One region of the Streptomyces sp. NPDC057249 genome, then DNA from elsewhere that is predicted to be linked to it. Evidence: riboswitches for the same ligand, from Rfam matches in the RefSeq annotation. Region 1 holds a riboswitch; each other region holds the start of a gene.
The links. Region 1 has a riboswitch for thiamine pyrophosphate ahead of thiC (phosphomethylpyrimidine synthase ThiC). Riboswitches for the same ligand answer to the same signal wherever they lie in the genome.

Region 1 (10,543 bases):
ACCGACGAACCGCGAGTAGTCGGACCAGTTCATCCCGAACTGGAACTCCTGGACGATGCCAGTGACGACACCCATGGCGATGTTGATCAGGAAGAGCTTTCCCCAGAACTTGGTGGCCCTGAGGTACTTCTCCTTGTTCGTCCGCACCCAGGCGGTCTGCAGACCGGCGGTGAGCGCCGCGAGAGAGATCGTCAGAGGAACGAAGAGGAAGTGGTACACGGTCGTCGTACCGAACTGCCATCGCGCCAGGGTCTCCGGCGCCAGAGCTAGCTCCACGTCGTCTTCTCCTTACGTCACCGCCGCCGCAACGGCGATTTGTCCGTGAAATCCGAGGGATCACGGGAGGAAGCAGGACACGCTTGTGAACGCGTTCACATTCACAAGCAATTATGGCGCACACGCTTTCGAGGCTTTCGCCCGGGGGGTCCCCTTCGCCCGCCGGCCCCGCGCCGGGCATACGAAAGGGCCCCGCACCTCTCACGAGATACGGGGCCCGGCTGCCGGACGGTGCCCGGTCACAGCTCCTGGCGGAACGACTCCGTCACCTTCAGGAACAGGTCGTTCGCCTCACTCTCGCCGATCGTCACGCGCACGCCCTCACCCGCGAACGGCCGGACCACCACCCCGGCCTTCTCGCAGGCCGCCGCGAAGTCCAGGGTGCGCTCACCGAGCCGCAGCCAGACGAAATTCGCCTGGGACCCGGGCACCGTCCAGCCCTGCCGCGCCAGGGCCTCGGAGACCCGGTCCCGCTCGCACACCAGCGAGCCGACCCGGCCGAGCAGCTCGTCCTCGGCGCGCAGCGAGGCAACCGCCGCGTCCTGGGCGAGCTGGCTGACGCCGAACGGCACCGCCGTCTTGCGCAGGGCGGCGGCCACCGGCTCATGGGCCACCGCGAAGCCGACCCGCAGCCCGGCGAGCCCGTACGCCTTGGAGAACGTCCGCAGCACCGCCACATTGGGGCGGTCCCGGTAGATCTCGATGCCGTCGGGGACCTCGGTGTCCCGGATGAACTCCTTGTACGCCTCGTCCAGCACCACGAGCACATCACTGGGAACCCGGTCGAGGAATCGTTCCAGCTCGGCCCTGCGCACGACGGTGCCGGTCGGGTTGTTCGGGTTGCAGACGAAGATCAGCCGGGTCCGGTCGGTGATCGCGTCCGCCATCGCGTCCAGGTCGTGCACGTCACCGTCGGTCAGCGGCACCTTGACCGAGGTCGCACCGCTGACCTGCGTGATGATCGGGTACGCCTCGAAGGAGCGCCAGGCGTAGATCACCTCGTCGCCCGGGCCCGAGGTGGCCTGCAGCAGCTGCTGCGCCACGCCGACCGAACCGGTGCCGGTGGCCAGATGCGACACGGGCACACCGAAGCGGTCGGCCAGCTCGTTCATCAGGCCCGTGCAGGCCATGTCCGGGTAGCGGTTGAAGTGCTCAGCGGCTGCGAGCGCACTCTCCATCACTCCCGGCAGCGGCGGATACGGGTTCTCGTTGGAGGACAGCTTGAAAGCGGCCGGTCCGTCCGCCGATGCCGGTTTGCCCGGCACATAGGCGGGAACACCGTCCAGCTCGGCACGCAGCTTGGGGCTCGTCTCGCTCACCGCAGGTCCTCCTCGGCCATCCGTACACATCAATACTGCTCACCATATGAGGATTGGGCGCCGCTGCGAACGGGTGGACAGCGGATTCGTCCGGTGAGACCCGGAATGAGGGGGAGCGTGACCGTGAGTGGCGCGCGCTGGTGGCTCACTCCGTGGCGCGCGTCCCTCGAAAAGGTGAGTTGAGACCTCCCCGAGACCTCGCCCCCTCGGCAGGTGCATCCGGCCGGACGCATGACACATGACGGTGCACCCCACCAACAGCCTTGCTTCATAAGGCGTTTGCGGCCCGATGACCTTGCAGAAACGTGCCTGTCAACGCGTGCATATGCGACCGGACCAATTCCCCGCCCGACCCCTAATATCGGCTCGCCATGACAGCAGCAGGGAAGCACCAGGTGAGCCGGACGGAGACCCCCCGGCGCGGCGGCAGGCAGGGACGTGCCGGAATCCGGGATGTGGCCGCCGCGGCCGGCGTCTCCATCACGACCGTCTCCGACGCGCTCAACGGCAAGGGCAGGCTCCCGGACGCCACCCGCCGCCATGTCCGCGAGGTCGCAGAGCGCCTGGGCTATCGCCCTTCCGCGGCGGCCCGCACGCTCCGTACCGGCAAGTCCGGCCTCATCGGCCTGACCGTGACGACGTACGGGGATGAACCTTTCACCTTCACCGAGTTCGCGTACTTCGCGGAAATGGCGAGAGCCGCCACCTCGGCGGCACTGGCCCGCGGCTACGCCCTGGTCATCCTGCCGGCCACATCGCGCCACGACGTCTGGTCCAACGTGGCGCTCGACGGCACCGTCGTCATCGATCCGTCCGACCAGGACCCGGTCGTCTCCGAACTGGTCCGCCAGGGGCTGCCCGTCGTCTCCGACGGCCGCCCCGCCGGGTCGCTGCCCGTCACCGCCTGGGTGGACAACGACCACCGGGCCGCCGTGCTCGACCTCCTCGACCATCTCGCCGCAGCCGGAGCCCGCCGTATCGGACTGCTCACCGGCACCACCACGGACACGTACACCCGGCTCTCCACCACCGCCTACCTGCACTGGTGCGAGCGGGTGGGCCAGGACCCGGTCTACGAGTCCTACCCCGCCCACGACCCGTGCGCGGGAGCGGTGGCCGCCGACCGGCTGCTGGCCCGTCCGGACCGCCCCGACGCCGTCTACGGGCTCTTCGACCCCAACGGCACCGACCTGCTGGCGGCCGCCCGCCGCTACGGCCTGCGCGTCCCGGAGGACCTGCTCCTCGTCTGCTGCAGCGAATCCACGGTGTACGCGACGACCGAGCCTCCGATCACGACGCTCTCGCTGAAGCCGCGGCGCATCGGCACAGCGGTCGTCCAGCTGCTCATCGACGCCATCGAGGGCATCGACCAGGACGGTCCGGTGGAACGGGTGGTGCCGACGGAGCTCATCGTCCGGACGTCCTCACAACGCCGCCCGCCCCGCACCACGGTCAGTGCGCCGCGTTCTCCGGCAGGGGACTGATCATCCCAATTGGGACCAATCGACCGACGAACCTGGCATGCGGAAGGATTCACCACCCCTGGTGCGTCCCAGAGCACGATCTGCATTCCTATGATGGGCGCACGACACCGCGGACCAACCCGACCAGCAGGGCCCGTCAGGTGTACGGCGGCGCGACGGTGGTGTGGAGGGGTCGATGACACAGGGGGCCGGTCAGGAACCCGTGGTGCGGACGGCGACGTTGCGCGACTTCCGCGTGCCGCCCTATGCGCAGTCCCCCGCGCCGCCCGCGTCTCCGCATCCGGGGAACGCCTTCCCCGAGGGCGGGACGCCGGACGGGTACACCCCGACGGCGCGGGATCTTCCCGTCATCAGCGTCGACGAACCCGCCCAGGCGCAGCCCGCGCCCGAACCGCGCCCCGCGGCCGGCCCGGGCCTCGGCCCCCTCTACGTCGTCGGTGACGTCCACGGCTACCTGGACGAGCTGCTCGCCGCCCTCGCCGAGCAGGGCCTGATCGACTCCGAAGGCCACTGGGCGGCGGGCAACGCGCGCCTCTGGTTCCTCGGCGACTTCACCGACCGGGGCCCCGACGGCATCGGCGTCATCGACCTCGTCATGCGGCTCTCCGCCGAGGCGGCTGCCGCCGGCGGCTACTGCAAAGCCCTGATGGGCAACCACGAGCTGCTGCTCATCGGCGCCAAGCGGTTCAGCGACACCCCGGTGAACTCCGGCGCGGGAACGGCCACCTTCCAGGCCGCCTGGCTGCTCAACGGCGGACAGAAGACGGACATGGAGCGCCTTCAGGACGTCCACCTCCAGTGGATGTCCCGGCTCGACGCCGTCGTCGAGGAGGACGGGCACCTCCTGATGCACTCGGACACGACGGCGTACCTCGACTACGGCTCCACCATCGAGGACGTCAACGACACGGTGCACGCCATCCTCACCCGTAACGACGCCGACGAGTGCTGGGACCTGTTCCGCAAGCTCACCAAGCGGTTCGCCTTCCGCGACGAGTCGGGCGCCCAGGCCGTGCAGGAGCTGATGGCGGCCTACGGCGGCCGGCGCGTCGTCCATGGCCACAGCCCCATCCCGTACCTGACCGGCGAGGTCGGCTCCGAGGACGGCGAGGACGGTGCCGGACCGCAGGTCGACGGCCCGCACGTGTACGCGGACGGGCTCGCCATCGCCATGGACGGCGGAGTGACCATGGCCGGAAAGCTACTGGTCGTCCAACTCCCCCTGCATGACTGACGCCCTGCGGGGAAGACCCGTCCCGGCCTGACCACGCCGAGGACGGGGGCTATTTCCGGAAACCCTCTGTCACCGCGTGCCGTGCGCGCTCTACCATCGGCGTATCAGTAGCAGGCTCTCCTCCGTCTCCGCCCGAACTGCCCGGACCCAGCGGGCACACAGGCCCGACGGAGCATCGGGGGATGCAGATGAACAGCGCTCCGCACCTGCTGACCGAGGACCGGCCCGAGTACGAACGGCTCCTCGACGACGCACTGCGTCACGCACACGAACGACCGGAACTGGCCGCCGTCGGCGAACGCCTCAACGCCGCCCAGCTGCGCACCATGGCGATGGCGGCCGTCGCCCTGATCACCGCCACGGCCGCCGCAGAGTACGAGCAGTACGTGAAGGCCCGTGACGAAGCACGCGCCCCCTCGCGGGACACGGCTGCCGGCCCGTCGCCGGACGGCCTCGACCAGTCGGGTGCCGGGATAGGAGCGGTCGTCACCGTCCTGGCGCCGATGCTGGCGGGCACCGCGGCGGTCATATTCCTGCTGGTCGGCTACCTCCTGAAGATGCTGGACCCACCACCGGCGTTCGCCGGCCCCATGGTGGACGCGGGCTGGTTCTTCGCCGCCGCCACGGCCGCCGCCATCCTCGTCGCCGCCATCGGTCTGCTCGTCGCCGCCCTGCGCAACGGCTCGACCTCCCTGTCGGCCCGGGAAGCCCGCGAACGCCTGCCCGACGAGGTGGCCCTCGCCAAGGACGCCTGGCGGCAGGCGCTGCTGGAGCGGGGCATCGTGCCCTTCCTGCGCGACGCCCTCGCCGAGCCCGCCACCGGCCCCGTGGTCCCCGCCCCGCACCGCCCGACGGGCCGCCTCCCCAAGATCGGCTACAGCAGGCCCGACTTCGCCGGCCCGGGCGAGGGCCCGCCGGCAGCGTCTCGGCCCACGTACAGCAGCCCGGACTTCAGCAGCCCCGACTTCGGCGGCCCGGAGCACGAACCGGACTGACGCCACGGCCCCGGCGGAAGGCGCCGGAGCCGTGCGCGACCGGTCCGTACCGGGTCAGTCGGCCAGCGGCAGATAGACGCGGTTCCCGCCCGCCGCGAACTCACGCGACTTGCGGAGCATCCCTTCGGCGACCTCCTCGGCCGTCGCCTCCGTACCGTCCGCGCCACCGAACTGCTCGGTGATGCTGTGACTGATCTTCATCGAACAGAACTTCGGACCGCACATCGAGCAGAAGTGCGCCGTCTTCGCGGGCTCCGCCGGCAGGGTCTCGTCGTGGAACTCCCGCGCCGTGTCCGGGTCGAGCGCCAGATTGAACTGGTCCTCCCAGCGGAACTCGAACCGGGCGTCGGACAGCGCGTCGTCCCACTCCTGCGCCCCCGGGTGCCCCTTGGCCAGGTCGGCGGCATGGGCCGCGATCTTGTACGTGATGACCCCGGTTTTCACATCGTCCCGGTTCGGCAGCCCCAGATGCTCCTTGGGCGTCACGTAGCAGAGCATCGCCGTTCCCCACCAGGCGATCATCGCGGCGCCGATCCCCGAGGTGATGTGGTCGTACGCCGGCGCGATGTCGGTGGTCAGCGGGCCGAGCGTGTAGAACGGCGCCTCCTCGCAGATCTCCTGCTGAAGGTCGATGTTCTCCTTGATCTTGTGCATCGGGACGTGTCCCGGCCCTTCGATCATGGTCTGCACGCCGAACCGCTTGGCGACCGCGTTCAGTTCGCCGAGCGTGCGCAGTTCGGCGAACTGCGCCTCGTCGTTGGCGTCCGCGATCGACCCGGGGCGCAGCCCGTCGCCCAATGAGTACGTGACGTCGTACGCGGCGAGGATCTCGCAGAGCTCCTCGAAGTGCTCGTACAGGAACGACTCCTTGTGGTGGGCCAGGCACCACGCCGCCATGATCGAACCGCCCCGGGAGACAATGCCGGTCTTGCGCCGGGCGGTCAGCGGCACATACGGCAGGCGTACGCCGGCGTGCACCGTCATGTAGTCCACGCCCTGCTCGGCCTGCTCGACGACGGTGTCCTTGTAGATCTCCCACGTCAGTTCCTCGGCCCGCCCGTCGACCTTCTCAAGGGCCTGGTAGAGCGGGACGGTTCCGATCGGTACGGGTGAATTGCGAAGAACCCACTCACGGGTGGTGTGGATGTTGCGGCCGGTGGAAAGGTCCATGACCGTGTCCGCGCCCCACCGGGTCGCCCACGTCATCTTGTCCACCTCCTCCTCGATGGAGGACGTCACCGCGGAGTTGCCGATGTTGGCATTGACCTTCACCAGGAACCGCTTGCCGATGATCATCGGCTCGGTCTCCGGGTGGTTGACGTTGGCGGGCAGCACGGCACGCCCGGCCGCGATCTCCTCGCGCACCACTTCCGCCGCGACGTTCTCGCGGACGGCGACGTACTCCATCTCCGGGGTGATCTCGCCCCTGCGGGCGTACGCGAGCTGGGTGACGGGCCGGCCGTCCCGGCTCCGCCGCGGGCGGCGCGGCCGGCCGGGGAACACCGCGTCCAGATTGCGCAGCCCACCCCGCGGCGAGGTGTGCTTGAGCCCGTCGTCCTCGGGGCGGGCGGGGCGGCCCGCGTACTCCTCGGTGTCGCTGCGGGCAATGATCCAGTTCTCCCGGAGCGGTGCGAGACCGCGCCGGACGTCGGTCTCGGCCGCGGGGTCGGTGTACGGCCCGGACGTGTCGTACAGGGTCACGTCCTTGCCGTTGGTCAGGTGCACCTGACGGACCGGCACCCGGATGTCGGGGCGCGGCCCCTGGACGTATCCCTTGTGCCAGCCGATGGACTTCCCGGCCTCGTCGCCCTGATGGGAGGCAGGCGTGCGTGTGTCCGATGTGGTCATGAGACCTACTCCCTACGCCGGCATTACCCGGTAACAGGTTCGGCGGTCGGCGCAGCGTCTCCCGTACGGTCGTACGGCGGTCAGCGCCCTCTCAGCCCGGTGCTCCGAGCTCCCGCGTGTGCAAAGGTGCCACCACGCTAGCCCCCGGACGGGCGAGCTGAACAGAGGGCCCCCTCCCTTCTTGCGATGATCGGCCGGTGACGTCCCCTCATCGCGAACCGGAACCGCAGGGCCATCAGCACGCGCACACGCACAGCCATGGCCCGGCCGCACCCGTCTCGACCCATCTGCGCAAGGTGATCGCCGCCGTGCTGATCCCCTTCGCGACCGCCGTGCTCGTCGGCCTCGTGGCGCTCTGGCCGGGCGGCGCGCCGGCGCACGAACGGACCGGTGTCGGTTTCGACCGGCAGACCCAGCAGGGAAAGGTGGTGAGCGTCGTCAAGATCGACTGCAAGGACGTGAACGCCGCCCAGCTTCCCGTCGACGGCGAGACCCGGCCCCCCGAGGGACGGCCGGCGTCCGGTGCCCTCTGCAAGAAGGCCACCGTCGAGGTCACCAGCGGTCCCGACGCGGGACGCCGGTTCGTCGAGGTCGTGCAGCCGGACGCGCCGAGGCAGCTGAGGGAGGGCCAGGGGGTGGTGGTGGCGTACGCCCCCGCCGCGCCCCATGACCTCCAGTACTCCGTGACGGACGTGAACCGGAAGTTCCCCTTGTATCTGCTGGCCGGGATCTTCGCCCTCGCGGTGGTCCTCGTGGGCAGGATGCGCGGGGTCATGGCCCTGATGGCGCTCGCCCTGTCGTTCGCCGTGCTGACCCTGTTCATCCTTCCGGCCATACTGCAGGGCTCGAATCCGCTGCTGGTGGCGGTCGTCGGGGCCGGAGCGATCATGCTGATCGCGCTCTACCTCTGCCACGGGCCGACCGCCCGCACCTCCGTCGCCGTCATCGGCACCCTGATCTCACTGCTCCTGATCGGGCTGCTCGGCTCGCTCTTCATCGGCTGGGCGAGCCTGAGCGGGAACACCGACGACAGCACCGGCCTCATCCACGGCCTGTATCCGCACATCGACATGAGCGGACTGCTGCTGGCCGGCGTCATCATCGGCTCCCTGGGAGTGCTCGACGACGTCACGGTCACCCAGACCTCGGCGGTCTGGGAGCTGCGCCAGGCGAACCCCGGCATGAGTGCGAAGCAGCTCTACCGGGCAGGGATCAGGATCGGCCGCGACCACATCGCTTCCGTGGTCAACACCTTGGTGCTCGCCTATGCGGGCGCCGCGCTGCCCCTCCTGCTGCTGTTCACGGTCGCGCAGAGCAGTGTGGGAACGGTCGCCAACAGCGAGCTGGTGGCGGAAGAGATCGTGCGCACCCTCGTCGGCTCGATCGGGCTGATCGCCTCCGTGCCGGTGACGACAGCCCTCGCGGCGCTGGTCGTCTCCGCGGACCGCACGGGGGTCGGCGCGGAAGCCGGGGCTTCGGCACCCGTGCGGAGCGGCCGGGGACGGCGAAGGCGGGCGCGGTCGTGACCGGACCACACAGCGTGATTCACCCGATCGGCAGGCGCCGTGTTCGAGTGGCAAGACGCCCACCGGGCCGCGGGCCGCTTCAGCCCGCGTTCTGCTCTTCGGCCAGAATGCGCCCCAGCGCCTCCTCCAGATTGCCGTCGAAGTCACCCAGCGTGCACTCCTGTCCGAGGGGCACCAGCTTGTCCGTTCGGTCGAGGAAGGCGACAAGAGGTGCCGTGCCTGCCCGGAAGAGCGCACGGTCGGCGCCCACCTGCAGCCGGATGTGGACATCGCACAGCCCCTCCGGCTCGGTCGGCGCGATGTGTACATCGCCGTCACCACTGGGGCTGTTGAGGCCGTCGAGCAGCAGCTCGCGGCCGAAGGCCCAGGTGACGGGGGCGTCGCCGGGCAGATGGAAGGTCATCCGGATCGCGTACGGATCGCACACTTCGTACCGGAGCTCCACCGGGATACGGAATGAGAGCTCCTCGGAGACGAGGAAGCTCATCATGACCTCAGCTTGAACCGACTCGCGCATCGTTCAACCCCGCAGTAGATGAATCTGGCCAGGAATGATCCCCCATGGCCCTATTGACGCCATCGTGGTGCACGCGATAGCAGATCACAAGGAGTGATTTTTCAGATACTGATAGAGAACACGAACGAACGCAAGAGGCTCGACACTTCACCGCGTAGTCGTTCGACTGCGGGCAGCAACCGTTCTTCCTCGTGGAGGGGGACCGAAATGGCCATCGCGGCAGCGGTGAATCCGGCCGTGATCGGGATGGCCGCGCAGACGGTCCCGAGCGCGTACTCCTGACGCTCGATGACCGGTTCCGTACGCTCCAGCGACCGCAGCCGGGTCAGGAACGCCGCACGGTCGCGCACCGAGTACCGGGTCAGCGGGCGCACCGGATGCCGGTCCAGGTGGTCCTCGCGGGCCTTCTCGTCGAGCCGGCTCAGCAGGCACTGGCCGATCGCGTGCGCGTGCCCGGTCTCGCGGAACGCCGCCCACTCGTCGACCGCCGGCCGCTCGGGGGTGTCCGCCACGGCGAGGAGTTCGATCTCACCCTCACGGTAGATGGCGCAGTACACCGGGGCCCCCACGATGTCCCGCCAGCGGCCCAGCGAACGGGCCATCACGCTGCGACGGTTCTGGGCGGCGCGGTCGCCCATCAGCCGTTCGGCGGCTGCACCGAAGTGGAAGACGCCGTTCTCCCGGCGCAGATACCCCTCGTGGGTCAGGGTCCGCAACAGGTGGTAGGCGGTGGGGAGGGGAAGCCCCGCTTCCCTCGCGAGCTGTTTGGCCGGAGCCCCGTCGCGATGGGTGCCCACGGCCTCCAGCAGCCTCAGCGCCCGCTGCACCGACCCGATGAGCGTCGGAACAGCCGTACTCGATGCCGTGGTCAACGGTCACCCCCAGGCGTGGTGACGGGCGGTCAGCCCGCCCGTGGGGGCCGCCCCCACAGGTCTGCCGCGGACCTGGGGGTCCGGAGGCCGGATGATCCCGTACAAACCACTGGTCGGGGTGGTGACTTACGGTGTTTTCCCAGGTGGTGGCAGAGGACTGTCACTGTATCGGCCGCCCTGTGACCGGGTGCCGATTCCCGTTTCCCTTAGCTCAGCTGGGCTAATCCCCCGTCGGGCGTGCGGTCACCAGCCGTTTCCGGAGGACGACGACATGAACTTCCGTACGACGAAGACGAGTCCGCCGACCAGGATCACGAAGATCAGGATCTTGAAGAGCAGACCGACCACGAACGCGACCAGGCTGGCGATCAGACCACCGAACACGACGATCGCGAGCACGGGCACCGCGATCCACTTCACCCACCAGGGCATCCCAGCGAATATCTCCCGCACGGCCATCGTCCTTACCTCG
Region 2 (10,543 bases), on a different contig from region 1:
GTGAGGTGGGCGACGGGGGTGAGCGTGGACTCGGCGGCGATGTCCTGGGTGGCCTTCACCGTCCCGGCGCGGGTGGAGCCGCCGGCGCCGTACGTCACCGAGACGAAGCTCGGCGCGACGGCCTCGACCCGGCGCAGCGCGTTCCACAGGTTGCGCTCGCCCTTCTCGGTCTTGGGCGCCCAGAACTCGAACGAGTACGAGGTCTCGCCGGTCGCGAGCATCTCACGCACCGTGCGCGCGCGATCTGTCCTGGTGGAAGGTGTGCCAAGGGCCATACGGGCAGGTTAACCAGGGCGGGACGGGCTCCCAACAGAACCGGAGTCATTTGCCGGAATTGACTGATTCTTGTCCATCCTTCGGACAGATGCGTCCCAGACCGGTTCCGGGCCGGCGCCCGGAAGCGGCCGTCCCGGGTCAGGCTCCGGCGCGCTCGCGGACCCGTCGTGCCAGCTCGGCGGCGGCCTCGCCGGGGTCGGACGCCTCGGTGAGGGCCCGCACCACGACGATCCGGCGGGCACCGGCGTCCAGCACCTGGTCGAGGTTGTCCGCGTCGATGCCCCCGATGGCGAACCAGGGGCGGGCGGGGGCGAGCGAGGCGGCGTAGCGGACGAGGTCCAGGCCGGGGGCGTGGCGGCCGGGCTTGGTCGGGGTGGGCCAGCAGGGACCGGTGCAGAAGTAGTCCACGCCGGGCTCGGTGACGGCGGCGTCGACCTCGGCCTCGGCGTGCGTGGAACGGCCGACGACCGGCTCGGCGCCGATGATCGCGCGGGCCGCCGGCACCGGCAGGTCGCCCTGGCCGAGGTGCAGCACGTCGGAGCCGATGGCGTGGGCCACGTCGGCCCGGTCGTTGACGGCGAGGAGCTTGCCGTGCCGCTTGCAGGCGTCCGCGAGGACCGCGAGGTGGTCGAGTTCCTCCCCGGCCTCCATGCCCTTGTCGCGGAGCTGGACGATGTCCACCCCGCCGGCGAGGACCGCGTCGAGGAAGTCGGGCAGGTCGCCCTGACGCCTGCGCGCGTCCGTGCACAGGTAGAGCCGGGCGTCGGAGAGCTGCGCGCGAGGCGTGGACATGGTGCGGTTCCCCCCGGGGAAGACGGTGCTGACGGTGGATCGGTGGTGCGGGCGCGGGGAAGCGGGCCGCCCGCTCGCGCGGTGCGGCCCGCTTCCCCGGTCGGTTCAGACGGCGAGCGCCTGGGCGCGGCGCTTCACCTCCGTGCCGCGATTCTCACTCAGTGCCTGCGCGGGGGTGCCGGGCAGGGTCGGGTCGGGGGTGAAGAGCCATTCGAGCATCTCCTCGTCGGAGAAGCCGTCGTCCTTCAGGAGCGTCAGGGTCCCGGAGAGGCCCTTGACCACCTTGTCGCCGTCGATGAAGGCGGCGGGCACCTGAAGCGCCCGGTTCTCCCCACGGCGTACGGCGATGAGCTGGCCCTCCTTGACCAGCTGCCGCACACGCGTCACCTCGACATCGAGCATTTCCGCGATGTCGGGCAGGTGGAGCCAGGCAGGGACGAGAGCATCGATCTTTGCGTCAATCTCGGTCACGGGACAAGCCTGCCATCCCGGACTGACAGCCGAAACCCGGACTCGGCCCTTCAGGTCCCGGGCCGTTGCGGCAGAACCGCCGACTTCAGCGGGACGGAGGGGTCCGCGGCCCGCTCCGCGTCGAGCCGGGCCCCCGCCTCGACGAGCCGGCGCCCCTGGGCCAGGTCGCGCGGGCGGCCGACCGCGAGCACCGCGACCAGGGCGCCGTCGCGCAGCCAGCACACCGACCAGGCGGGCCCGGCCGGATCGCCGCGCCACAGCAGGGTGTCCGCGTCCGCGTGGTGTCCGGCGTACTGCACGAACCGGCCGAACTGCTCGGACCAGAAGTAGGGCACCGGGTCGTAGGGCGGGACGTCCGCCGCGTCCCCGCCGGCGGCGATGTGGGCGGCGGCGGTCCTGGGCCCCTGGAGGGCGTTGTCCCAGTGGTGGACGACCAGCCGGGTGCCGTAGCGGGCCGAGGGGAAGGAGGCGCAGTCGCCGACCGCGTACACATCGGGCAGCGAGGTGCGCAGCGCGGCGTCGGCGGTCACCGAGCCCTCCGGCCCGAGCGCGATGCCGGAGCCGGCGAGCCAGCCGGTGGCGGGGCGGGCGCCGATGCCGACGACGACCGCGCCGGCCGGGAGGGTGCGCCCGTCGGCGAGGACCACCGTGCCGGGCTCGACGCGGGCGACCCGGGCGCCGGTGAGGAGCCGGGCGCCGCTCTCCTCGTACCAGGCGGCCATCGGGGCGGCGACCTCGGCGGGCAGGGCGCCGGCCAGGGGGCGGTCCGCGGCCTCCACGACGGTGACCTCGCAGCCGGCGGCGCGGGCGGCGGTGGCGAACTCGGCGCCGATCCAGCCGGCCCCGACGACCACGACCGGGTGCCCCGCTTCCAGGACGGGCCGCAGCCGGGCCGCGTCGTCCAGGGTGCGCAGCAGATGGACGCCGGGGACGCCGTCGGAGCCGGGCAGGGCGACGGGTTCGGCACCGGTGGCGAGGACCAGGACGTCGTAGGGGACCGGGCCCTGGGAGGTGTCCAGCTCGTGGTCGCCGGCGCGCACCCCGGTGACCTCGCAGCCCAGCCGCAGGGCGATGCCCAGCGCCTCGAAGTCGATGTCGAAGGCGGACTCCTCGGCCTTGCCGAGCAGCACCGCCTTGGACAGCGGGGGCCGGTCGTAGGGCTGGTGGGGTTCGGCGCCGATCAGCGTGACGGGTCCGGCGAAGCCCTGTTCCCGCAGGGCGACGGCGGTCTGCACACCCGCCATGCCCGCGCCCGCGACGACGACCCGGCGTTCCGTCCGCTCTGCCCTCTGCTGCTCGCTCACCCGCCCACCTTACGTAGCTGACCGAGCGTCAGGAAAGGGCGCCCCGTCCGGCCCCGGGGGGACGGGGTTTAGGGTGGCCCCGTAAGACACGCGGGAGCCCGGGCGCACCGGGCTGAGAGGGAGGCTGGCGGCCTCCGACCGTACGAACCTGATCCGGGTCATGCCGGCGAAGGGAGGGGCTGGACGCCCATGCGCACCCATCCCACCGAAGGGTCCGACGTCCTCGTCATCGGGGGCGGAGTCATCGGTCTGGTGACCGCCTGGCGGGCCGCGCGGCTCGGCCTGTCCACCGCGCTCGCCGACCCCGAGCCGGGCGGCGGAGCGGCCCGGGTGGCGGCCGGGATGCTGGCCGCCGTCACCGAACTGCACTACGGCGAGGAGACGCTGCTCGGGCTCAACCTCTTTTCCGCCCGGCGCTACCCGTCGTTCACGGCCGAGCTGGAGGAGGCGAGCGGGCAGGACATCGGCTTCCGCGCCTGCGGCACCCTGGCCGTCGCGCTCGACGCCGACGACCGCGCCCATCTGCGCGAACTCCACGAGCTGCAACGCCGCTCGGGCCTGGAGTCGGAGTGGCTGACCGGGCGCGAGTGCCGCCGCCTGGAACCGATGCTCGCCCCGGGCGTCCGCGGCGGCCTCCGGGTGGACGGCGACCACCAGGTCGACCCGCGCCGCCTCGCCGCCGCGCTGCTCACCGCGTGCGAACGGGCCGGCGTGGTCTTCCACCGCCGCCGCGCCGACCGCCTGTCCGTGGTCGCGGACCGGGCCGCGGGGGCCGTGCTCGACGACGGTACGGAGGTGGCCGCCGGCCAGGTCGTCCTGGCCGGGGGCAGCCTCAGCGGCCGGCTCGCCGGGGTGCCCGCCCGCGTCCTGCCACCGGTGCGCCCGGTCAAGGGCCAGGTGCTGCGCCTGACCGTGCCCCCGGCGTACGCCCCCTTCCTCTCGCGCACCGTGCGCGCGGTGGTCCGGGGCAGCCACGTCTATCTCGTGCCGCGCGAGAACGGTGAGCTGGTCGTCGGCGCCACCACCGAGGAGATGGGCTGGGACACCACCGTCACGGCGGGCGGGGTCTACGAGCTGCTGCGCGACGCCCACGAGCTGGTGCCCGGCATCACCGAGCTGCCGCTCACCGAGACCCGCGCGGGCCTGCGCCCCGCGTCCCCCGACAACGCCCCGCTGCTCGGCCGCACCGCACTGCCCGGCCTCCACCTCGCCACCGGCCACGGCCGCAACGGCGTGCTGCTCACCCCCGCCACCGGGGACGCCATGGCGTCGCTGCTGGCCGACGGCGAGCTGCCCGAGGCGGCCCGCCCCTTCTCCCCCGGCCGGTTCGCCCCGGCCCCCGCACCCCAGGAGCAGCCCGCATGACCGAGCCCACCCCGCTCACCGTGTCCGTGAACGGCGCACCGGCCGCCGTCGCGCCGGGCACCACCCTGGACGCCCTGGTCGCGACGCTGACCGACGCGCCGACGGGGGTGGCCGCCGCGCTCAACGAGACCGTGGTGCCGCGCGGCCAGTGGTCCGCCGCCGCGCTCACCGACGGCGACCGGGTCGAGGTCCTGACCGCGGTCCAGGGAGGCTGACGGTGTCCGACGACCTGTTCACCCTCGGCGGTACCGGGTTCACCTCCCGGCTGATCATGGGCACCGGCGGGGCGCCCAGCCTGGACGTGCTGGAGCGGTCGCTGATCGCGTCCGGCACGGAGCTGACCACCGTCGCGATGCGCCGCCTCGACCCGTCCGTGCAGGGCTCGGTGCTCTCCGTGCTGCGGAAGCTGTCCATCCGGGTGCTGCCGAACACCGCCGGCTGCTACACCGCCGGGGAGGCCGTGCTCACCGCCCGGCTGGCCCGCGAGGCCCTGGGCACGGACTGGGTCAAGCTGGAGGTGGTGGCGGACGAGCGGACCCTGCTGCCCGACCCGGTCGAGCTGCTGGACGCCGCCGAGATCCTGGTGGACGACGGGTTCACGGTGCTGCCGTACACCAACGACGACCCGGTCCTGGCCCGGAAGCTGGAGGACGTGGGGTGCGCGGCGGTCATGCCGCTCGGCTCCCCCATCGGCTCGGGCCTGGGCATCCGCAACCCGCACAACTTCCAGCTGATCGCCGAGCGGGCCGGGGTGCCGGTGATCCTGGACGCCGGCGCCGGGACCGCGTCGGACGCGGCGCTCGCGATGGAGCTGGGGTGCTCGGCGGTGATGCTCGCCTCGGCGGTGACCCGGGCCCAGGAGCCGGAGCTGATGGCCGCCGCGATGCGGCACGCGGTGGCGGGCGGGCGGCTCGCGTACCGGGCCGGGCGCATCCCGCGCCGCCACTTCGCGGAGGCGTCGTCGCCGGCCGCCGGACGGGCGGTGCTCGATCCGGAGCGGCCGGCGTTCTGACACGCGCCTGTCACGGCTCGGCTGCAGTCCTGCGCCGGGTTCGCTCCGCCGCGGCGGGCCTGTCCGCGGCGGCTCGTAGACTCGCATGGTGGATACGACCCTCCAGGACCCCCTCGTCGGGCAGCTGCTCGACGGCCGCTACCGCGTCGATGCCCGCATCGCCGTGGGCGGCATGGCCACGGTCTACCGGGCCATGGACATGCGGCTCGACCGGGTGCTCGCCCTCAAGGTGATGCACCCGGCGCTGGCGACCGACGCCTCGTTCGTCGAGCGCTTCATCCGCGAGGCCAAGTCGGTGGCGCATCTCGCCCACCCCAACGTGGTCGGGGTCTTCGACCAGGGCGCCCAGGGCCAGTACGTCTACCTGGCCATGGAGTACGTCGCCGGGTGCACGCTGCGCGACGTGCTGACCGAGCGCGGCGCGCTCCGGCCGCGGGCCGCGCTGGACATCCTGGAGTCGGTGCTCGCCGCCCTCGGCGCGGCGCACCGGGCGGGCTTCGTGCACCGCGACATGAAGCCGGAGAACGTGCTGATCGGGGACGACGGCCGGGTCAAGGTCGCCGACTTCGGCCTGGTCCGGGCCGTGGACGCGGTGACGAACACCACCGGGACGATCCTCGGCACCGTCTCGTACCTCGCCCCGGAGCAGATCGAGCACGGCACGGCGGACACCCGCGCCGACGTGTATGCCTGCGGGGTCGTGCTCTACGAGATGCTGACCGGCGACAAGCCGCGTGACGGGGAGTCCCCCGCCCAGGTCATCTACCAGCATCTGCACGAGGACGTGCCGCCGCCGTCCGCCGCCGTCCCGGGTCTGGCGCCCGAGCTGGACGCGCTGGTGGCGAGCGCCACCGCCCGGGACCCGGAGGCCCGCCCGTTCGACGCGGTGGGGCTGCTCGCCGGGGCCCGCCGGGCGCGCGCCGCGCTCACGGACGCGCAGCTCGACGCCGTACCGCCGCAGGCCCGGCCGGAGCCCGGTCCGGACGCCGAGGCGGCCGGGAGCGACGCGCGGACGACGGTGATCCCCCGGGTCCTGCCGAAGGACCTGGGCACCGCCCACCACACCAGCCGGCTGGAGATGCCCCCGCCCGCGCCCCCGGGACACCCGCGGCCGCCCCGCCGGACCGGGCCGCTCGCCGGCCCCCGGCGCGGGCTGATCGCGGCGGTCCTGGCGGTGCTCATCGTCCTGGGCGTCGGCGGCGGTGTCTGGTACATCAACTCCGGGCAGTTCACGAAGGTCCCCTCGCTGCTGGGCCAGACCGAGAAGGCGGCCGGGAAGCGGCTCTCCGACGCCGGCCTCGAGCTGAAGGGCGTGGAGCGGGCCTTCAGCGACACCGTCGACCGGGGCAAGGTGATCAGCAGCGACCCCGAGTCCGGCGCGCGGATCAGGGGCAACGGCTCGGTCTCGCTCGTCGTCTCGCGCGGCCCCGAGATCATCCAGGTGCCCGATGTCGCGGGCGACCGGCTCGCCGACGCCAAGCAGCGGCTGAAGGAGGCGGGCCTGCTCCCGGGCATGGTCACCAAGGAGTTCGACGAGGACGTGGCGGCCGGGGAGGTGGTGCGTACGGACCCCGAGGCGGGCACCGAGCGCCACGCGGACTCGGCGGTGGCGATCGTCGTCTCCAAGGGCAGCCCCGTCGACGTCCCGGACGTCACCGGGCTCTCCGTCGAGGACGCCACCGACACGCTGGCCGAGGAGGGCCTGAAGGTGAAGGTGAAGCCCGGCCGGGTGCACTCGCCGGAGGAGGAGGGCGACGTCGCCGTCCAGTCGCCGGAGGAGGGCGCCGAGGCGGCCGAGGGCGACACCGTGACGGTGACGATTTCCTCCGGGCCGCGCATGATCGACGTGCCGGACGTGGTCGGCAAGGACGTGGACGACGCCGAGGACGAGCTGAAGGCCGCGGGCTTCGAGGTCAAGGTCGACCGCGGGTTCCTCTCCTTCAGCGACAAGGTCGCCGGCCAGTCCGTGGACGGTGGCGACCAGGCCCCCGAGGGCAGCGTCATCACCATCAAGACCAAGGGACTGTAGAGATCCGTACGCGCAACCCCGTCGGCGGCCACGTCCCCGTGGCCGGCGGCCTCGCCAAGGTCGGCCTCCCCTACGCCCGCGAGATGGGCGCCGAGGCCGTCCAGGTCTTCGTCGCCAATCCGCGCGGCTGGGCCACCCCGGCCGGGAATCCGGCGCAGGACGCCCTGTTCCGCGAGCAGTGCGCCGCGGAGTCCGTACCGGCGTACGTACACGCCCCGTACCTGATCAACTTCGGTTCGCACACCCCGGCGACGGTGGAGCGGTCCGTGGAGTCCCTGCGCCACTCGCTGCGCCGCGCCCGCGGGATCGGGGCGCTCGGCGTCGTGGTGCACACGGGGTCGGCGACCGGCGGGCGGCCCCGCGAGGAGGCGCTGGCGCAGGTGCGGACGCAGATGCTGCCGCTGCTGGACGAGCTGACGCACGAGGACGACCCGTTCCTGCTGCTGGAGTCCACCGCCGGCCAGGGTTCCTCGCTCTGCTCGCGGACCTGGGACTTCGGCCCGTACTTCGAGGCGCTGGACGCCCATCCGAAGCTCGGTGTCTGCCTGGACACCTGTCACATCTTCGCGGCGGGGCACGACCTGGCCGGGCCGGGCGGGATGAAGGAGACGCTGGACCTGCTGGTGGAGACGGTCGGCGAGGGCCGGCTGAAGCTCATCCACGCCAATGACTCCAAGGACGTCTCCGGCGCCCACAAGGACCGGCACGAGAACATCGGCTCGGGCCACATCGGCGAGGAGCCGTTCCGCGAGCTGTTCACGCACCCGGCCACCGAGGGCGTGCCGCTGGTCATCGAGACGCCGGGCGGCAGGGAGGGCCACGCGGCGGACGTGGCCCGGCTCCAGGCGCTGCGCGACGGCGGGTGACCCGCCGGGGCGGCCCGGTCAGAGCTCGGGGCCGTCCCCGGGCTCCTCCTGGTAGGAGTAGCGCTGTTCCCGCCAGGGGTCGCCGATGTTGTGGTACCCGCGCTCCTCCCAGAAGCCGCGGCGGTCGGCGGTCATGTACTCGATGCCCCGGACCCACTTGGGGCCCTTCCACGCGTACAGATGGGGGACGACGAGCCGGAGCGGGAAGCCGTGTTCGGCGGTGAGCAGTTCGCCGCCCTTGTGGGTGGCGAACAGGGTCCGGTCGGAGAGGAAGTCGTCCAGCCGGACGTTGGAACTGAAGCCGTACTCGGCCCAGACCATCACATGCGTGACCTGAGGGGCGGGGGGCGCGAGGGCGACCACGTCGCGGGCGAGCACACCGCCCCACTCGGCGCCCAGCATGCTGAATTTAGTGACGCAGTGGAGATCGGCGACGACCGAGGAGAACGGCAGCGCCGAGAATTCCTCGTGGTTCCAGCAGTGCTTCTCACCGTCGGCGGTCGCACCGAAGACGCGGAATTCCCACCGCTCCGGTTTGAACTTCGGGACCGGCCCGTAGTGGGTCACCGGCCACCCGCGCTGCAGCCGCTGGCCCGGCGGAAGCTCGGACTGCTCTGACGCGCGGTGTTCCCGGCTTTCCGGCTGACCCATGACTCCATGGTGACAGACAGGCAGGGGTGGTCGTGACCAGGGCGGAGGCGATTCGGACAACTCATACTAAGCGTGCACTTACTGGACGGTCACCGGGGCGGGTGCGAGGATGCCGCCAACGTGCCCGGTTCACCGTTGGAAGGAGCCTCTGCGATGCAGGGCGACCCCGAGGTCATCGAGTTCCTGAATGAACAGCTGACCGCCGAATTGACTGCCATCAATCAGTACTTCCTGCACGCGAAGATGCAGGACAACTTCGGCTGGACGAAGCTCGCGAAATACACGCGCGCCGAGTCCTTCGACGAGATGAAGCACGCGGAGATCCTGACCGACCGCATTCTCTTCCTGGACGGCCTGCCGAACTACCAGCGGCTGTTCCACGTACGGGTCGGACAGACGGTCACCGAGATGTTCCAGGCGGACCGGCAGATCGAGGTCGAGGCGATCGACCGCCTCAAGCGCGGGATCGAGCTGATGCGCAACAAGGGCGACATCACATCGGCGAACATCTTCGAGTCGATCCTCGCGGACGAGGAGCACCACATCGACTACCTCGACACCCAGCTCGACCTGGTCGAGAAGCTGGGCGAGCCGCTGTACATCGCGCAGCTCATCGAGCAGCCGGACAGCTGACGGCCCTCAGGCGGCCTCGGGGAGCCCGGCCGCCGGAGCGGCGGCGGTGACGGGCGCCTGCTTCCGGTCCAGGAGCTCGCGGCGCGGGCAGGCTCCCCGGCCGAGCATCGCCTGGATGGTGCGCACGCAGCCGCCGCAGTCGGTGCCCGCCTTGGAGGCCGAGGCGATCTGGCGGGGCGTGCAGGCCCCGGCCGCCGCATGGTCCTTGACCTGCTGCTCGGTAACGCCGAAGCACGAGCAGACGTACATGCGGTTCACCTCCCGGGCGGGAACGGTTCGTGGGCGCCGCTCCGATGATCGGTGAGGCTAACCTAACCTTACCCGCCGCCCGGGGGTGACAGAAGCCCGGGAACGCCCTGTGGGGCACGGATCACATCGATCCGTGCCCCACAGTCCTACGGTGCCGCCGCGGCCCTTACTGGTCGCGGTACATCTCGGCGACGAGGAAGGCCAGGTCGAGCGACTGGCTGCGGTTGAGCCGGGGGTCGCAGGCCGTCTCGTAACGCTGGTGGAGGTCGTCCACGAAGATCTCGTGGCCGCCGCCGACGCACTCGGTGACGTCGTCGCCGGTCAGCTCGACGTGGATGCCGCCGGGGTGCGTGCCGAGGCCCTTGTGCACCTCGAAGAAGCCCTTGACCTCGTCCAGGACGTCGTCGAAGCGGCGCGTCTTGTGGCCGGAGGCCGCCTCGAAGGTGTTGCCGTGCATCGGGTCGGTCACCCAGGCGACCGTGGCACCGGAGGCGGTGACCTTCTCGACCAGCTCGGGCAGCTTGTCGCGGACCTTGTCGGCGCCCATCCGGACGATGAACGTCAGCCGGCCGGGCTCGCGCTCGGGGTCGAGGCGCTCGACGTAGCCCAGGGCCTCGTCGACGGTGGTCGTCGGGCCGAGCTTGATCCCGATCGGGTTGCGGACCCTGGCGGCGAACTCGATGTGCGCCCCGTCCATCTGGCGGGTCCGCTCACCGATCCACACCATGTGGCCCGAGGTGTCGTACAGGTGGCCGGTGCGCGAGTCGGTGCGGGTCAGCGCCGTCTCGTAGTCCAGCAGCAGGGCCTCGTGCGAGGCGTAGAACTCGACGGCCTTGAACTCGGCGGGGTCGGTGCCGCACGCCTTCATGAAGTTCAGCGCGTTGTCGATCTCGCG
Region 3 (10,543 bases), on a different contig from region 1:
GCGGCTGCTGTGGTGCTTCGTCCCGCTGGCCGCCACCGTGCAGTTCGCCGTCGCGGTGGCCCGTACGGACCCGAGCACCCGGCCGCGTAGCGGGCTGTCCGCCGTGGGCCTGGGCCCGGTGAAGCTCAGCGTGCTCGCCGCGGTCTCCACCGCCGTCTCGTGCACCCTCGGCTCCGCGGTGGCGCTGCTGTTCTTCCTCCATCTGCGCGGCGACCTGTCCGGGCTGCCGTTCGACGGGGCCGCCGCCGATCTGCTCGGCGCGGACGCCTCGTTGCCGGTCGCCGCCGTGCTGGTCCTGCTGGCCCTGGTGCCGGTGGCGGCTGCCACGGCCAGTGCGCTGGCGCTGCGTGGCCGTCCGTCGGGGGCCGCGCGCGAGACGGACGACGGCGGTGACCTGGTGCCCGCCGAGGAGATCCCCGCCCCCGCCGCGCCGCCGGCCGGGCTGCCCTGGGGCGTCGCCCTGACCGCCGCCGGGCTCGCCGTCGAGGCGTACGCGAGCCGGGGCGCGGCGGGCAGCCCCTTCCCGCTTCCCGGCAAGCCGGACGCCACTCCGGCCTGGGTGCTCGTCGGCTGGACGCTGACCGCGATCGGCCTGGCCACGGCGGGCCCCGGCCTGACCCACCTGTGCGGCAAGCTGCTCCAGACGGTCCGGCCGGGGGCGGTACGCCTGCTGGCCGGCCGGGTCCTGATGGACGAGGCGCGCCGGATCGGCCGCCCGCTGGGCATCGTCTGCGCGGTCCTGTCGGCGGTCGTCGCCGCCTTCGCGCTGTACGGGACGGGGTCCCGGCCGTTCGGCCCGCTCACGGCCCTGGGGGCGGTGCTCGTCGTCGGCTGCACCACGGCGACGCTGCTGACCTCGGCCCTGGAGGCCCGGCAGGCCCGCGCGGAGACGGCCAGGGCCCTGCTGCGGCTCGGGGCGCCGGCCTCGGCGCTGCGCGCGGCGACCGCCCTGCGCGCGGGGGCGCTGCTGGTCCTCTTCGCCCCGCTCACCTGGGCGATCGCCGAGCTGGCCGCGCTGCCGCTGACCCCCTGAGCGCGGCTGGACGCCCACCGGACCGGCCGGGCCCCTGCCCGGCCGGTTCCGCGTGCGCGCGGGGGCCCGTCCGGATCGGATGAACGTTTCGTAGCATGAGCCGCGTGGAGAGCGCGGACGAGTACCGGAACGGCCACGGCGACGAGATCGAGTCGCGGGCCGAGTTCGACGCGGCGGTGGCCGCCGGTTCGCTGGCCGGGCGCCGCGTGCAGTCGGTGGACCTGACGGGGCGGAGCGCGGCGCTGCTGGCCACGGACACCGCGGGCGCCGTGTTCCTCGGCTGCCTGATGGAGCCCCGCGCCGAGGAGAAGGTCCGGGCCGACGGCGCCTTCGTCTTCCCGCCCGTCCCCGGCCTGCCCTTCGATCCGTACCGGGGCCTGCTCTACTCCCCCGACGCGCTCTACGACGGAATCGCGCGGGAGGGCTACGCGGCCACGCCGGACGCCCTGGCCCACGACTGGTTCCGGCGGACCCGGTCGGACGGGGACGCGTTCGCCTCGATGCTCCGGGCGCTCCACGACGACGCGATCTCCGACGCGCTGGAGGAGGTGCTCGCCGGGGCCCGGGTGGCCGGCGTGATGGGCGGCCACGCGACGCCCCGGGGCAGCGCCGGTTACGCGGCGGCGGCCCGGCTCGGCAGGACCCTGGCCCGCAGCGGCCTCACCGTGGCGACCGGGGGCGGCCCGGGCGCGATGGAGGCGGCCAACCTGGGGGCGTACGCGGCGCCGCACGCCGACACGATGCTGGACGAGGCGTGCGCGATGCTCGGCGCGGTGCCGTCCTTCACCCCGTCGGTCACCGACTGGGCGCGGGCCGCTTTCGCGGTGCGGGAGCGCTGGCCGGGCGGCGGCCCGTCGGTGTCGATCCCCACCTGGTTCTACGGCCACGAGCCGCCGAACCCGTTCGCCGGACACATCGCCAAGTACTTCACCAACGCGCTGCGCGAGGACGGGCTGCTGGCCCGGTCGAACGCGGGCGTGATCTTCCTCCCCGGCGCGGCCGGCACCGTCCAGGAGATCTTCGACAGCGCCACCCCGAACTACTACGAGTCACGCGGCGAACCCGTCCCGATGGTGCTGGTGGGCCACGACCACTGGACGCGCGAGCTTCCCGCCTGGCCGCTCCTGCGCACGCTGGCGGCGGGCCGGAGGATGGCGGCCCGCATCGCCCTGGTCGACACGGTGGAGGAGGCGCCCGGCGCCCTGGCCCGGCTCTCGGGGGCGTAGCCCTCAGAACAGGGCGGGGAGCACCACGCACTCCGACGCGTCGAAGGCGACGCCCACCCGCTCGCCCTCCTCCGGTGTCCCGCGCAGCGGGCACTCGGCCTCCAGCACCGGACCGCGCTCCGGGTGCAGGGTCACGGCGACATGGCTGCCCCGGAAGGTGCGTGCGCCCACGACGCAGCGCAGCCCCGTCTCCGGCCCACCGATCCGTACCCCGGCCGGCCGCACCAGAAGGTCGCACGCGCCCTGCGGTGACCCCTTCGGCACCGGCACCTCGCCCCAGGCCGTGTCCGCCGCGTCCCCCTCGACGGTCGCCTCGACCACGTTGTCGAAGCCCAGGAAGCGCGCCACGAAGGCGGAGGCGGGGCGCTGCCACACGTCCAGCGGGGTGCCCACCTGGGCGACGCGGCCCTCGCGCATCACGACGACCCGGTCGGCCAGCGCGAACGCCTCGCCCTGGTCGTGGGTGACGGCGAGCACGGTGGTGCCGAGGCGGCCGAAGAGGGCGCGCAGCTCGACGACGAGCCGTTCGCGCAGGCTGCGGTCCAGCTGGCCCAGGGGCTCGTCGAGCATCAGCAGCCTGGGGCTGGGCGCGAGGGCCCGGGCGAGGGCGACGCGCTGCTGCTCGCCCCCGGAGAGCGCGGCGACGGCGCGGCGTTCGGCGCCGGGCAGGCCCACGAGGTCGAGGAGTTCGGCGACCCGGCGGCTCTGTTCGCCCCGGCCGGCCCCGTGCATCCGCAGGCCGAAGGCGACGTTGGCGCCGACGTCCCGGTGCGGGAAGAGCTGGTGGTCCTGGAACATCAGGCCGAGCCCGCGCCGGTGGACCGGGATGCCGTCCTGGTCGGCGCCGTCGAGCAGGACCCGGCCGCCGTCCGGCTCCTGGAGCCCGGCGACCAGGCGCAGCAGGGTGGACTTGCCGCTGCCGCTCGGTCCGAGGACGCAGACGGTCTCGTGGTCGGCGACCTCCAGGTCGACCCCGTCGAGCGCGGCCCGGTCGCCGAAGCGGACGGTGGCCGATTCGAGCGTCAGCATCGTTCAGAACTCCCCGGATCGGTCGGTGCGGATGCGTTCGAGCAGCAGCAGCGAGACCGCGCACACGAGCATCAGGATGGTGCTGAGGGCCATGGCCTGGCCGTAGTTCAGGTCGCCGGACCGGCCGAGCAGCCGGGCCACGGCCACCGGCAGCGTCGGGTTGTCGGGCCGCGCGATGAAGACTGTCGCGCCGAACTCCCCGAGCGACACGGCGAACGCGAACCCGGCGGCAACCAGCAGCGCCCGCCGCACGAGCGGGAAGTCCACCTCGCGCCAGGCCCGCAGGGGCGAGGCCCCGAGCACCGCCGCCGCCTCGCGCAGCCGGGAGTCCACCGCCCGCAGCACCGGCAGCATGGTCCGTACGACGAAGGGCACCCCGACCAGTGCCTGGGCGAGCGGCACCAGAATCCAGGAGGTACGGAGGTCCAGCGGCGGCTTGTCCAGGGTGATCAGGAAGCCGAAGCCGACGGTGACCGCGGAGACCCCCAACGGCAGCATCAGCAGCGCGTCGAAGCCCCGGACGAGCCGGCCCGCCCGCCGGGTGAGCGCGGCGGCGGCGAGCCCGCCGACGACGAGGGCGATCAGGGTCGCGACGAGGGCGTAGCGCAGCGAGTTCCCGATGGCCTCGACCGGCGCGACCAGGAACGTACCGCTGTTGGCGTCCGCCGAGGTCAGCGCGCGGTAGTAGGCGAGGCCGGAGCCGCCCAGCGAGCGTTCCACGAGGACCGCGAGCGGCAGCAGGACCAGCAGCAGCACGCTCAGCAGGACCCCGGCGAGCAGGGTCCACTGCCCGGCCCCGTGCGGCCTGCGCGCGGTCGTCGCCGGGTCGACCAGCTTCAGCGCGCGCTCCCTGCGGCGTACGGTCCAGGCGTGCACGGCGAGGATCGCGCCGACGGCGGCGAACTGCACGAGCGTCAGCACGGCGGCCGTGGGCAGGGCGAGCAGCTGCGCGGTCTGCCGGTAGATCTCCACCTCCAGCGTGGAGAAGCCGGGGCCGCCGAGGATCTGTACGACCCCGAAGGAGGTGAAGGTGAAGAGGAAGACCATCAGGGCGGCGGCGGCCACGGCCGGGGCGAGCGCGGGCAGCGTGACGCGCCGCCAGGCGGTGAACCGGCTCGCGCCGAGCACCCGGGCGGCCTCTTCCTGGCGCGGGTCGAGCTGCGCCCAGAGCCCTCCGACGGTGCGGACGACGACCGCGTAGTTGAAGAACACGTGGGCCAGCAGGATCGCCCACACGGTGGTGTCGAGCCGTACGCCCCACAGCTCGTCCAGCAGCCCGCCCCGCCCGAGCAGCGCGAGGAAGGCGGTGCCCACGACGACGGTCGGCAGCACGAACGGGACGGTGACCACGGCCCGCAGCACCTGCTTGCCGGGGAAGTCGAACCGGGCGAAGACATACGCGCCGGGCAGCGCGATCAGCAGGGTCAGCGCGGTCGAGGCGAGCGCCTGCCACAGCGTGAACCAGAGGACGTCCCGGATCTCCGGCCGGGCCAGCACCTCGCCGAACCGGCCGAACTGCCAGACGCCGTCCGCCTTGAGCCCCCGTCCCACGATCGCGGCGACCGGGTAGGCGAAGAACAGGGCGAAGAACGCGACGGGCACGGCCATCAGGCCGAGCCGCACCGCGGCCGCGCGCCGGGCCCGGGCGCGTGCGGACCTCCCGCGCGCGCCCGGGCCGCGTACGGGGGTCTTCGCTACTTCACTACGAGCGAGGACCACGACTGGACCCACTGCTCACGGTTCTCGGCGATGGCGTCCGGGGCGACGGTCGCCGGCTTGTCGGCGGTGGCACCGAACTTCGTGAAGAGCTCGGGCACCTTCGCGTCCTTCGCGACCGGGCTGACGAACATGGTGAGCGGCATGTCCTCCTGGAACTTCTTCCCGATCAGGAAGTCCAGCAGCGCCTTGCCGCCCGCCTCGTTCTTCGCGCCGTCCAGCAGACCGGCGAACTCGATCTGGCGGAAGCACGTCCCGGTGGCGACCCCGGTCGGCGCGGTCTTGGGCTGCGGGTCCGCGTACAGCACCTCGACGGGCGGGCTGGAGGCGTAACTGACGACGAGCGGGCGGTCGGCCTTGGCCTTCTTGCCGCCGGCCGAGCCGGAGAACTCCTCGTTGTACGCCTGCTCCCAGCCGTCCACGACCTTGACGCCGTTGTCCTTGAGCTTCTTCCAGTAGTCCTGGTAGCCGTCCTCGCCGAAGGTGGCGACGGTGCCGAGGAGGAAGCCGAGGCCGGGCGAGGAGGTCGCGGCGTTCTCGGTGACCAGCAGGTCCTTGTACGCGGGCTTCGCCAGGTCGGCGAAGGTCTTCGGCGGTGCGAGCTTCTTGTCGGCGAAGTACTTCTTGTCGTAGTTGACGCAGATGTCGCCGGTGTCGACCGGGGTGACCCGGTGCTTGTCCGCGTCCAGCTGGACATCGGCCGGGACCCGGTCCAGGCCCTTGGCCTCGTACGGGGTGAACAGGCCGTTGTCCAGGGCGCGCGAGAGCAGGGTGTTGTCGACGCCGAAGAACACGTCGCCGCGCGGGGAGCCCTTGGTCAGGATCTCCTGGTTCAGGGCGGCGCCCGCGTCCCCGCTCTCGAGGACCTTGACGGTGTAGCCGGTCTCCCGGGTGAACTCCTTCAGGACGTCCTTGGAGGCGTTGAAGGAGTCGTGGCTGACCAGGGTGACGGTCTTGGAACCGGACCCCTTGGTGGAACCGGAACCGGAACCGGACGCCGGGTCGTCGGAACTTCCGCAGCCGGCCAGCGCGGTGACGCCGAGCGCGGCGGCGACGGCCGCGACCGCGGCCTTCTGGGTGGTGCTCATGTGTGATTCCTCCTGGAGTGACCAGGAAGAGACGCGGCCCCGCCCGCACACCGGCCGGAGCCGGAAGCGGGCAGGGCGCAACAGCTTGAGTATGGTCCGAACTTCCTACCCGGAATGACCCGGGCGAGGTTCAGAGGGTCTGCGGCCAACCTGTCCTCGGTGCCGCACTCTCAGCGCTGTGGCGCTCCCCTGTCGGAATATGCAGTTGATTTCGGCCCCAGGCTACACGGCCGTTTTCGGCCGGGGCCCCGGGTGTCCGGGACCCCGCTCCCTCAGCGCTCGGAGGCCGCCAGCTGTCCGCAGGCGCCGTCGATCTCCTGGCCCCGGGTGTCGCGGACGGTGACCGGCACGCCGTGGCTCGCGATGGCCTCCACGAACGCCCGCTCGTCCTCCGGCCGCGAAGCGGTCCACTTGGAGCCGGGCGTCGGGTTCAGCGGGATGAGGTTGACGTGCACCCGCTTGCCCTTGAGGAGGCGGCCCAGCAGGTCACCCCGCCACGCCTGGTCGTTGATGTCGCGGATCAGGGCGTACTCGATGGAGATACGGCGGCCGGACTTCTCGGCGTACTCCCACGCGGCGTCCAGCACCTCGCGCACCTTCCACCGGGTGTTCACCGGCACGAGGGTGTCGCGCAGCTCGTCGTCCGGGGCGTGCAGCGAGACCGCGAGGCGGCACTTGAAGCCCTCGTCGGCGAACCTCAGCATGGCGGGGACCAGGCCGACGGTCGACACGGTGATCCCGCGCTGCGAGAGGCCGAGGCCGTCGGGCTCGGGGTCGGTCAGCCGGCGGATCGCGCCGACGACGCGGTTGTAGTTGGCCAGCGGCTCGCCCATACCCATGAACACGATGTTGGAGAGCCGGGCCGGCCCGCCGGGGACCTCGCCGTCGCGCAGCGCGCGCATGCCGTCCACGATCTGGTGGACGATCTCCGCGGTCGACAGGTTGCGGTCGAGTCCGGCCTGCCCGGTCGCGCAGAACGGGCAGTTCATCCCGCAGCCGGCCTGCGAGGAGATGCACATCGTGACCCGCTCCGGGTAGCGCATCAGGACGGACTCCACCAGGGTCCCGTCGTGCAGCTTCCACAGGGTCTTGCGGGTGGTGTCGTCGTCGCAGCTGATGTGCCGGACGACGGACATCAGGTCGGGGAACATCGCCTCGGCGAGCTTGTCCCGGGAGCCGGCCGGGATGTTGGTCCACTCGGCCGGGTCGTGCGCGTACCGCGCGAAGTAGTGCTGCGAGAGCTGCTGGGCGCGGAACGGCTTCTCGCCGATCGCGGCGACGGCCTCCCTGCGCTCGGCGGGCGTGAGGTCGGCGAGGTGCCGCGGCGGCTTCTTGGCTCCGCGGGGCGCGACGAAAGTGAGTTCTCCGGGCTTAGGCATGGTTCTTCCAGTGTCGCAGACGCGCGGAGGTGCCCCTGTGCGTCGCGGTGAGGCGCACCTTACGGGGTAACCGGGCCACCACAGGGAGTTCCGCAGCCGCCGTAGGAGGTAGATGCCGTGCACACCGTCAAGCACTGGTTCAACGACAGCCTGGTCGGCCAGGGCCTGCTGGTCTTCGGACTCGGCGTGGGCCTGAACGCGCTGTTACGCCACGACGATCCCCCGGCCATGTGGCTGGTCCAGGGGGCCGTTTTCACCGTCGTCGCGATGGTGGCCATCGTTCTCCAGCGGCGGCGCATGAGCCGGGTCACGGGCGCCTCCCCGGGCGCCATCGCCGGCCTCCTGCGCAAGATCCGCCACCACGAGGTGCCGCGCGACCCGCGGGAACGGGCCGTGATGCGGCGTCTCGTCGACGATCAGCTGGGGAAGATCGAGCGGGGTGAGCGGTGGCTGCCGTACTGGCTGGGCGCCATGGGCCTGATCGCGGTCGGTCTGCTCGTCCTGGGCTTCACCGGCGGGGCCCTCGGGTACTCCCTGTTCTTCGCCGTCTTCGTGGCGGCGTTCTGTGTCTGGCTCCTGTGGACCCGCCGCCGGGCGCTGACCCTCTACCGCGACATGCGGAGGGCGCTGCGCGAACAAGGCTGACGCCACATGGCTGAGGGGCCACCGCTCGCGAGCGGTGGCCCCTCAGCCATGTGCGGACGCCGGCCTCAGCCGGAACCGACGAACAGCACCAGGAGCAGCCAGACCACCGGGGCGGTCGGCAGCAGCGAGTCCAGCCGGTCCATGATCCCGCCGTGGCCGGGCAGCAGCGTGCCCATGTCCTTGATCCCGAGATCCCGCTTGATCATGGACTCGCCCAGGTCGCCCAGGGTGGCGCTGGCCGCGACCGCGAGGCCCAGCAGCAGCCCCTGCCACCAGGAACCGTCGTCGACCAGGAACTGCATGCACAGCGCCCCGGCCACCATGGCGAAGGCGACCGCCCCGAACAGGCCCTCGCGGGTCTTGCCGGGGCTGATGCGCGGCGCCAGCTTGTGCTTGCCGAACCGCCAGCCGACCGCGTACGCCCCCGTGTCGCTGACCACGGTCAGCAGCAGGAACGTCAGCACCCGCTGCGGGCCGTCGTCGGCGGTCAGGAGCAGCGCGACGAAGGTGGCCAGGAACGGCACGTAGAACGCGGCAAAGATGCCCGCCGTGACGTCCCTGAGGTAGTCCTCGGGCGGCTGGGCCATCCGCCACACGAGCACCGCCAGGGCGGTGAGGGCCATGGCGATCCAGGCGCCCTCGGCCCCGCGCGCGTATCCCGCGACGACCATCGCGGCACCGCCGACGGCGAGCGGCACGAGGGGCGCCTTGATGCCCTTGCGCTCCTCCAGGCGGGAGGTGAGCTCCCAGAGCCCGACGACGACGGCGAGCACGATCACGCCGACGAAGACCGCCTTGACGACGAAGAGCGAGACGACGACCAGGGCGCCGAGCCCCAGGCCGACCCCTATGGCGGCTCCCAGGTCCCGGCCCGCGCGCTTCTTCTGCGGGGGCTGGGGCGGCGGCGCGGTCGGCATGGGCTCCTGCGGCTTCTCGTCGCGGAACAGGGGGCCGCCGCTCAGGCGTCCGGCCCCCTGGTTCCGGTGATCACGGTCTTCAGCGTCTCTACCTGCGTCGGGAACGTCCGGCACGATGGGCATGGGCCGAGTCTGCTGGGCGTCGTGCACATCGTAGGCAGGACCCGCCGCAGCACCCTGCATCTCCGGCGCGACCCGGTGGCCGGCGCCCTGCGGAGCGCCCCAGGAAGAGTCGTTCATCAGACTTCGAGCAGCTCGGCTTCCTTGTGCTTCAGCAGCTCGTCCACCTGCGCGACGTACTTCGCGGTGGTGTCGTCGAGCTCCTTCTCGGCGCGGCGCACCTCGTCCTCGCCGGACTCCTTGTCCTTGACCAGCTTGTCGAGCGCTTCCTTGGCCTTGCGGCGGACGGCGCGGATCGAGATCTTGGAGTCCTCGGCCTTGGTCTTCGCGACCTTGATGTAGTCGCGGCGACGCTCCTCGGTCAGCTCGGGGAAGTTGACCCGGATGATGTTGCCGTCGTTGCTCGGGTTGACGCCGAGGTCCGAGTCGCGGATGGCCTGCTCGATGTTGCGCAGCGCGGTCTTGTCGAACGGCGTCACGACGGCCATACGGGGCTCGGGCACCGAGAACGAGGCCAGCTGGTTGATCGGGGTCGGCGCACCGTAGTAGTCGGCGACGATCTTGTTGAACATCGCCGGGTGCGCACGGCCGGTACGGATCGCGGCGAAGTCCTCTTTCGCGACGACGACGGCCTTCTCCATCTTCTCCTCGGCCTCGAGGAGGGTTTCTTCGATCACCACGTGCTCCTGCGTGTTGTGAACGGGCCCGGCGGGCCCGGCGGGTCCTGCGTCGCGTCCTCACCTGCACGGTGTCCGACCGGCAGGCCGTTGTCCATCTTCCGGGGCGGTCCCGCGCCCCTGTCCCACCGGGCCTCACCGGTGGACGCGCCCATGGTCAGGCGCGGGTGTCCTGGTCGCTCACGAGCGTGCCGATCTTCTCACCCTTGACGGCGCGGGCGATATTGCCCGCGGTGGTGAGCTCGAAGACGAGGATCGGCAGCTCGTTGTCACGGCAGAGCGTGATGGCGGTGGCGTCGGCGACCTTGAGGTCGCGGGCGAGCACCTCGCTGTACTCCAGCGCGTCGAACTTGACCGCGGCGGGGTTGGTCTTCGGGTCGGAGTCGTAGACCCCGTCCACGCCGTTCTTCCCCATGAGCAGCGCCTCGGCGTCGATCTCCAGGGCGCGCTGGGCGGCGGTGGTGTCGGTGGAGAAGTAGGGCATGCCCATGCCCGCGCCGAAGATCACGACGCGGCCCTTCTCCAGGTGCCGCACGGCGCGCAGCGGGATGTACGGCTCCGCGACCTGGCCCATGGTGATGGCGGTCTGGACGCGGGAGTCGATGCCCTCCTTCTCCAGGAAGTCCTGGAGGGCGAGGCAGTTCATCACGGTGCCGAGCATGCCCATGTAGTCGGAGCGCGCCCGGTCCATGCCCCGCTGCTGGAGCTCGGCG

Region 2: another riboswitch for thiamine pyrophosphate. It lies ahead of thiO (glycine oxidase ThiO); the one in region 1 lies ahead of thiC (phosphomethylpyrimidine synthase ThiC).
Region 3: another riboswitch for thiamine pyrophosphate. It lies ahead of ACFUJY_RS19985 (thiamine ABC transporter substrate binding subunit); the one in region 1 lies ahead of thiC (phosphomethylpyrimidine synthase ThiC).

The regions. Positions count from the first base shown of each region.
Region 1 covers NZ_JBHUXS010000001.1:574,879-585,421, reverse strand. The annotation lists gene ACFUJY_RS02805 (cytochrome ubiquinol oxidase subunit I) at 1-276, opposite strand, end outside; gene hisC (histidinol-phosphate transaminase) at 516-1,595, opposite strand; gene ACFUJY_RS02795 (LacI family DNA-binding transcriptional regulator) at 1,967-3,079, shown strand; gene ACFUJY_RS02790 (metallophosphoesterase) at 3,255-4,313, shown strand; gene ACFUJY_RS02785 (hypothetical protein) at 4,496-5,308, shown strand; gene thiC (phosphomethylpyrimidine synthase ThiC) at 5,363-7,156, opposite strand; TPP riboswitch at 7,149-7,282, opposite strand; gene ACFUJY_RS02775 (YibE/F family protein) at 7,354-8,682, shown strand; gene ACFUJY_RS02770 (SsgA family sporulation/cell division regulator) at 8,762-9,199, opposite strand; gene ACFUJY_RS02765 (IclR family transcriptional regulator) at 9,301-10,071, opposite strand; gene ACFUJY_RS02760 (DUF5326 family protein) at 10,315-10,530, opposite strand.
Region 2 covers NZ_JBHUXS010000006.1:343,173-353,715, forward strand. The annotation lists gene metF (methylenetetrahydrofolate reductase [NAD(P)H]) at 1-275, opposite strand, end outside; gene thiE (thiamine phosphate synthase) at 415-1,068, opposite strand; gene ACFUJY_RS14380 (Rv2175c family DNA-binding protein) at 1,174-1,539, opposite strand; gene ACFUJY_RS14385 (NAD(P)/FAD-dependent oxidoreductase) at 1,590-2,843, opposite strand; TPP riboswitch at 2,924-3,035, shown strand; gene thiO (glycine oxidase ThiO) at 3,033-4,208, shown strand; gene thiS (sulfur carrier protein ThiS) at 4,205-4,423, shown strand; gene ACFUJY_RS14400 (thiazole synthase) at 4,426-5,220, shown strand; gene pknB (Stk1 family PASTA domain-containing Ser/Thr kinase) at 5,309-7,249, shown strand; gene ACFUJY_RS14410 (deoxyribonuclease IV) at 7,288-8,115, shown strand; gene ACFUJY_RS14415 (sulfite oxidase-like oxidoreductase) at 8,134-8,766, opposite strand; gene bfr (bacterioferritin) at 8,920-9,399, shown strand; gene ACFUJY_RS14425 (bacterioferritin-associated ferredoxin) at 9,406-9,648, opposite strand; gene ACFUJY_RS14430 (class II 3-deoxy-7-phosphoheptulonate synthase) at 9,815-10,543, opposite strand, start outside.
Region 3 covers NZ_JBHUXS010000010.1:75,999-86,541, forward strand. The annotation lists gene ACFUJY_RS19965 (hypothetical protein) at 1-1,033, shown strand, start outside; gene ACFUJY_RS19970 (LOG family protein) at 1,129-2,259, shown strand; gene ACFUJY_RS19975 (ABC transporter ATP-binding protein) at 2,263-3,288, opposite strand; gene ACFUJY_RS19980 (ABC transporter permease) at 3,292-4,896, opposite strand; gene ACFUJY_RS19985 (thiamine ABC transporter substrate binding subunit) at 4,983-6,092, opposite strand; TPP riboswitch at 6,177-6,293, opposite strand; gene rlmN (23S rRNA (adenine(2503)-C(2))-methyltransferase RlmN) at 6,365-7,471, opposite strand; gene ACFUJY_RS19995 (hypothetical protein) at 7,589-8,116, shown strand; gene ACFUJY_RS20000 (phosphatidate cytidylyltransferase) at 8,182-9,273, opposite strand; gene frr (ribosome recycling factor) at 9,273-9,830, opposite strand; gene pyrH (UMP kinase) at 9,988-10,543, opposite strand, start outside.